DNA from 2 places in the Streptomyces diversicolor genome. Region 2 is predicted to be linked to the other one. Evidence: predicted binding sites of a transcription regulator. Region 2 holds the regulator's gene; the other holds the start of a gene.
The links. The regulator HspR, encoded in region 2, represses chaperone genes until heat shock. The targets are predictions, from matches to a motif close to TTGAGNNNNNNNNNCTCAA.
Positions count from the first base shown of each region.

Region 1: a site for HspR is predicted at 1,993-2,011, ahead of lon (endopeptidase La). Genes of this name have one in related genera too.

Region 1 covers NZ_BAAJXA010000045.1:48,329-51,740, reverse strand. The annotation lists gene AC27LF_RS37220 (spermidine synthase family protein) at 1-670, opposite strand, end outside; gene AC27LF_RS37215 (rhomboid-like protein) at 905-1,699, shown strand; gene lon (endopeptidase La) at 2,034-3,412, shown strand, end outside.
Region 2 covers NZ_BAAJXA010000058.1:13,099-16,510, reverse strand. The annotation lists gene AC27LF_RS40960 (sugar ABC transporter substrate-binding protein) at 415-1,521, opposite strand; gene AC27LF_RS40955 (heat shock protein transcriptional repressor HspR) at 1,731-2,180, opposite strand; gene dnaJ (molecular chaperone DnaJ) at 2,186-3,355, opposite strand; gene grpE (nucleotide exchange factor GrpE) at 3,389-3,412, opposite strand, start outside.

The sequences.
Region 1 (3,412 bases), on a different contig from region 2:
GTCGTACGGCGAGGTGCACGACGTCCGGAACGCCCCGGGCAACGGGGATCTCTTCGGTACGCACCTGCTGGAACCCGGCATTCTGCAAGGTTCCTTCAAATTCCGGAGAGGGCTGCGCCGACCACACCGCGAGTACCCCGCCGGGCCTCAACACCCTTGCGCAGTCCGTCAGTCCGGCCGGTGCGTAGAGGCCGCCGTTGCCCTCGGTGACCGTCCAGCCGGGCCCGTTGTCGATGTCCAGGCACAGCGCGTCGAACGTGGTGGACGTCTCATGGACGTACGCCACCAGGTCCGCCTCCACGATGCGGGTGCGCGGGTCGGCCAGGGCCGCGGCGGACACCTCGGCGAGCGGTCCGCCGCGATGCCAGTCGACGACCGCGGGTTCCCGTTCGACGACCGTGATCCGCCCCCAGCGGGGGTTCGCCGCGGCGTGTGCGAGCGAGAATCCGACTCCCAGGCCGCCGATCAGCACCTCCGGCGCCGTGCGGTCGTCCAGGGCGTCGAGCGCGGCGTCCACCAGCAGCCGCTCCGAGCGCCCGTCGGAGGTGTCCATCAGGAAGCAGCCGTTGGCGATGATCTGCAGCAGCGCGCCGTGCCGGCGCAGCACCACCTCGCCGTAGGGGCCCGCACGGCGGTCCAGGACTTCGGGAATGGCGTACGGCGTGGTCATGGCCCCATCCTGCCCGACATCCGGGGCCGGGCCTGCGGGCCGGTCACGGTTCCGTCCGCGGTCACGGGGGGCGGCGCGCGTCACCCGAACGAGCGGCGCGCCGCGGCCGTGTCTCCCCGTACGGCGCAGCCGGTTCCTCTGAGCATCCTGTGAATCCGGTGACGCGTGGCGCCGGTCATAGACAGCGGCCCCCGCGGAGCGAAGGCTGGGGCCGAGCGGAAGGAGCGCCTGACGGTGGAACGGACCGCGGAGGCGGCGACCACGGCCCCGCCCACGCGCCTCACGGACGCCCCCGAGCCGGTCGGGAGCCGGGCGGCCGAGCTGCTGGACGGAATGCCGCGGCAGCGGGGCCCCGCGCCGTCGGCGGCACCGCCGGTCGCACGGACGCTGTGCGTCCCGCGGGCCTGGCGGCTGCTGCCCACGCCCGCCGGTACGCCGTTCACCTTCGCCTACGCGGCCCTGCTCGCCGCGACCTCACTGATCGCCTCGTTCGCCGACCGGTCCCTGGTGCACGCCCTCCAGCAGGGATCGAGCACGGACGTGGCCCACCTGATGGGCGCGCCCGGCGCGGTGCTGGTGGCGAGCGCGCTGTGGATCGCCGGCGGGGTCGCCTCGCCGTACGCGCTCGGCTTCCTGCTGGTCCTCACCGCGCTGGAGCGGCGCGTCGGCGCCCTGCGCGCGGCCGGTGTCTTCCTGCTCGGACACGTGGTGGCCACGCTGGCGACCGAGGTACCCGTAGGGCTCGCCGTGCTCGCCGGGCAACTGCCGGCTACCTCGCTGCACCGCCTCGACTACGGCATCAGCTTCGGCGTGGCCGCCGTCACCGGGGCCCTGGCCGGGCTGGTCGCGCCCTGGCTGCGGTGGACGCTGCTGGGCCTGTTCGGCGGGATGGTCGCCGCGGACCTGATCGAGTTCGCCGACCCGATGACCGACTGGGGCCATCTCATCGCGCTGACCATCGGCGTCGCGACCTGGCCCCTGACCCGCCGCTCGCCCCACCCCCCGACGCAGCCCGCACCTGTCATCTGAGCCGGTGTGCCCCGAAGGGGCGCGGGGAACTGCGCGACCAACCACAACGAACCGGCACTCGGTATCTGAGCTGGTGTGCCCCGAGGGGGCGCGGGGAACTGCGCGACCAACCACAACGAACCGGCACTCGGTATCTGAGCTGGTGTGCCCCCGAAGGGGCGCGGGGAACTGCGCGGGCAACCACAACGCGCCCGCACCCGGCGGCCGTCCCGCTCCGCGACGGCGACCCCCCGGCGGCCTGGTGATCGCTCAGAGCGAACGGGGGGCGGGGAACAATCGGAGGCTCACGTGCATTGAGTCGGCATAGCTCAACTTGACTGCCGAAGGGGAGATCATGGCTGCTGAGTCCGCGGCGTTCACAACGCTCACCCTGCCCGTGCTGCCGCTCGACGACGAGGTCGTGCTGCCCGGGATGGTGGTTCCGCTGGACCTCAACGACACCGACGTACGCGCCGCGGTGGAGGCCGCCCAGGCCGCCGCCCGCGCGGAACCGGGCAAGCCCAGGGTCCTGCTGGTCCCGCGCATCGACGGGACGTACGCGAGCACCGGTGTGCTCGGCACCGTCGAGCAGGTGGGCCGGCTGGCCGACGGCGACCCCGGCGCGCTGATCCGCGGCCGGAGCCGGGTGAGGATCGGCGCCGGGACCACCGGGCCGGGCGCGGCGCTGTGGGTCGAGGGGACCCGCATCGACGAGCAGGTGCCGGAGCCGCTGCCGGGCCACGTCGCCGAACTCGTCAAGGAGTACAAGGCCCTCGCCACCGCCTGGCTGCGCAAGCGCGGCGCATGGCAGGTCGTCGACCGCGTGCAGGCCATCGACGACGTCTCCGCGCTCGCCGACAACTCCGGCTACTCGCCGTTCCTGACCACCGAACAGAAGATCGAACTGCTGGAGACCGGCGACGCGGTGGCCCGGCTCAGGCTGGCCACCCAGCAGCTGCGCGACCACCTCGCCGAGCAGGACGTGGCCGAGACCATCGCCAAGGACGTCCAGGAGGGCGTCGACAAGCAGCAGCGCGAGTTCCTGCTCCGCCGCCAGTTGGAGGCGGTCCGCAAGGAACTGCGGGAGCTGAACGGCGAGAACGGCAAGGATTCGGCCGAGGAGTCCGACGACTACCGCGCCCGAGTGGAGGCCGCCGACCTGCCGGAGAAGGTCCGTGAGGCCGCGCTCAAGGAGGTCGACAAGCTGGAGCGGGCCAGCGACCAGTCCCCGGAGGGCTCCTGGATCCGCACCTGGCTCGACACGGTCCTGGAACTGCCGTGGAACGAGCGGACCGAGGATGCTTACGACATCCAGGGCGCCAAGGCGATCCTGGACGCCGAGCACGCGGGCCTGGAGGACGTGAAGGAGCGCATCACCGAGTACCTGGCGGTGCGCAAGCGCCGTACCGACCGGGGCCTCGGCGTGATCGGCGGCCGGCGCGGCGGCGCCGTGCTCGCGCTCGTCGGGCCGCCCGGTGTGGGCAAGACCAGCCTGGGCGAGTCCGTGGCGCACGCGATGGGCCGCAAGTTCGTCCGCGTCGCCCTCGGCGGCGTCCGGGACGAGGCCGAGATCCGCGGCCACCGGCGTACCTACGTCGGCGCGCTGCCCGGCCGGATCGTCCGCGCGATCAAGGAGGCCGGGTCGATGAACCCGGTGGTCCTGCTGGACGAGATCGACAAGGTCGGCTCGGACTTCCGCGGCGACCCGGCGGCGGCCCTGCTTGAGGTCCTGGA
Region 2 (3,412 bases):
GCACCGGTATCTCCCGCTTCCTCCCAGGGTCCCGCAGCCCACCCGCCACCGCCCGGCTACGGCCCGCACGGCAAGAGTTGCCCGAGCAAAGCACGGCGGACATCGTGGACCTGGCCGGTTCCGGTGAAGCCTGATCGTCGCCTCCGGCCGGGGCGGTGGCACGAGAGATGCGGGGAACGTGCCCAGGCGGCCACCGAACCCCCGGGAGCGGCAGCGAGGGCCGTACTCCCCGGGGCGACCTCGACGGCCGTCGGCGCGGGCCGGCGAGGGCACCGCGCACCGGCCCCCGCTAGGCCACATCCCCGCCCCCGGGCAGCGCACAACAGGCCCCCGGCGCCCCTCAGGCGCGCGTCAACCGGCCCTGGAATCCCGGAACTTGACCCGCCCCGGTCGAGGCAGGCGCAGCCGTGGGTGCTACTTCAGGCCGAGGGCGTCGCAGGCCGCCTTGTACTTGGCGGTGCAGATGTCGGAGATCTTGTAGATGCCGTCCGCGACGACCGTGTCGTCGATGTTGTTCTTGGTCATCGCGCTCACCTGCACCAGCTGGGCCGGGATGCCCTTGGTGGTGGGGCTGTCCACCGTGTCGCGGGTGAGCGCGTCGAACTGGATGTCCTTGCCCTGGACCTTCGCGACCGCCATCTCGGCGGCCGATTCGGCCTCGTCCGGGTAGGGCTTGTAGACGCTCATGTACTGCTCGCCGGCGATGATCCGCTGCACCGCAGAAAGCTCCGCGTCCTGCCCGGTGATCGGCGGCAGATCGGTCACGCCGGCGGCCTGGAGCGCCTTGATGACGCCGCCCGCCATGCCGTCGTTGGCGGAGTAGACGGCCGCGATGTTGTCCTTGCCGATGTCGTTGATCGCGCGAACCATGTTGGCCTCGGCGTTCTCCGCCTTCCAGTCCTTCGTGTCGAAGGACGCCGCGATCGTCACCTTGCCGTTCAGTTCGGACAGCGCGCCCTGCTTGAACTGCTTCGCGTTCGGGTCGGTCGGCGAGCCGTTCATCATGACGACCTTGTCGGAGGAGTCGATGTCCGTGCCCAGCGCCTCCAGCAGCGACCGCCCCTGCGCCTCACCGACGAGTTCGTTGTCGAAGGAGATGTACGCGTCGATCGGCCCCTCGGCCAGCCGGTCGTACGCGATGACCGGGATGCCCGCCTCCTTGGCCTTCTTCACCTGGCCCGCGATGGCGTGCGAGTCGACCGCGTCCAGCAGGATGACATCGACCCTGTCGTCGATCATCTTCTGCATCTGCGCGGTCTGCTTCGCCGCGTCCGCCTCGGCGTTGGCGTACTCGACCCTGCCCCGCTGCTTGGTCAGGGAGGCGACCTTCTCCTTGATGATGGGGTGGTCGAACTTCTCGTACCGCGTGTTCGCCGTCTCCGGCAGCAGCAGGCCCACGGTGATGTCGTCGCCCTTGGTGGGGCTCGCGTCGCCGGAGTCACCCGTCGCGTGCAGAACGCCGCAGCCGGCGAGCGACAGGACCATCGAGGATGCGGCCACGGATATGGCGATACGACGCATTCGGGTGCTCACTTCAGGTGCGTTCGGGACGTGGAGGCCGCATTGCGGCGCAGATGACAGAAAAGCCAACGCGCCGACACCACCCGCGTCAAGCAGAACCGCTTAACGAGTGCGCAACACCACGCCCGAAGACCGTGTGAAGGTCTGGCGGAACCTACGCCAAACCCTCTTTACCGGCTCTCCACCCAAGGGAGTTCGGGTGAAGACCGTCAGTCGCTCTGCTGCCGTTTCGGCCGCCACACCACGAGCGCACTGGTCTGCTGGACCTCCTGATACGGCACCAGATCCCGGCGGTAGGAGGCGTGGACGGCGGCCTCCCGCTGCCGCATGGCCGCGGCCGCTCCGTCCAGGGCCGCCTCCAGTTCCGCGACGCGGGACTGGAGCGCGGCGACCTGGTTCTCCAGCTCGATGATGCGCTTGATACCGGCCAGGTTGATGCCCTCGTCCTGCGACAACTGCTGCACCTGACGGAGCAGTTCGATGTCGCGGGCCGAGTAACGGCGGCCCCGTCCCGCGGTGCGGTCCGGAGAGACAAGACCGAGCCGGTCGTACTGGCGCAGCGTCTGCGGGTGGAGTCCGGAGAGCTGGGCCGCCACCGAGATGACGTAGACCGGGGTCTCCTCGGTCAGTTCATACGGGTTACGTCGACGGCCGTCCATCACCCTCAAGCTCCCTTCGCGGCCTCGAACAGCTCCGCCCGCGGATCCTCGCCCACGGTCGCCTCGCGATACGCCTCCAGCGCGTCACGAGCCTTCCCCGTCAGGTCCCCGGGAACACTCACCTCGACGGTGACCAGCAGGTCCCCGCGCGTGCCGTCCTTGCGGACCGCGCCCTTGCCCCGGGCCCGCATGGTGCGGCCGTTGGGTGTGCCCGGCGGCAGTTTCAGCGTGACGGCGGGACCGCCCAGGGTCGGCACCCGGACCTCGCCGCCGAGGGCCGCCTCGGTGAACGTCACCGGGACGGTCACCGTGAGGTTGTCGCCCTTGCGGCCGAACACCGGGTGCTCGCCGACGTGCACGACCACGTACAGGTCGCCCGCCGGGCCGCCGCGCTCGCCGGGTGCGCCCTTGCCGCGCAGCCGGATCCGCTGCCCGTCCGTCACCCCCGCGGGGATGCGGACCTGCATGGTCCGGGACGACTTGGCCCGGCCGCTGCCCTTGCACTCCAGGCAGGGGTGCTCGGCGATCAGACCGCGGCCCTTGCAGTCGGGGCAGGGGTCGGTCAGCGAGAAGCCGCCGCCCGAACCCCGCGCCACCTGGCCGGTGCCGACGCAGGTCGGGCACACGCGCGGTGTGCCGTTCTTGTCGCCGGTGCCGGAGCATGCCTTGCACGGGGTCTGCGAGGACATCCTCAGCGGCACCGTGGCGCCCTCGATGGCCTCCGTGAAGCTCAGCGTGACCTCGGACTCGATGTCCTGGCCGCGCCGCGGCTGGGTGCGCGTGGTGCCCGTGCCGCCCCGGTTGAACAGGCCCCCGAAGACGTCGCCGAGGCCGCCGCCGAAGCCGCCCCCGCCCTGGGCGTTGCCCCCGAAGAGGTCGCCCAGGTCGAAGTTGAAGTTGCCGCCGCCCGCGCCCGGCCCCGGGCGGTAGCCGCCGTTGCCGAAGAGGGTGCGGGCCTCGTCGTACTCCTTGCGCTTCTTGGGGTCACCGAGGATGTCGTTCGCCTCGGAGATCTCCTTGAAGCGCTCCTCCGCCTTGGCGTTGCCCTTGTTGGCGTCCGGGTGGTACTCGCGGGCGAGCTTCCGGTACGCCTTCTTGATCTCCGCCTCGGTGGCGTCCTTGGGGACGCCGAGGACCTTGTAGTAGTCCTTCTCGATGAAGTCCTTGGTGCTCATCCCCGACGTCCCTCCTTCCGCTCGATGCTTACGTCAGCCCTCTTCCGGGCCACCGTT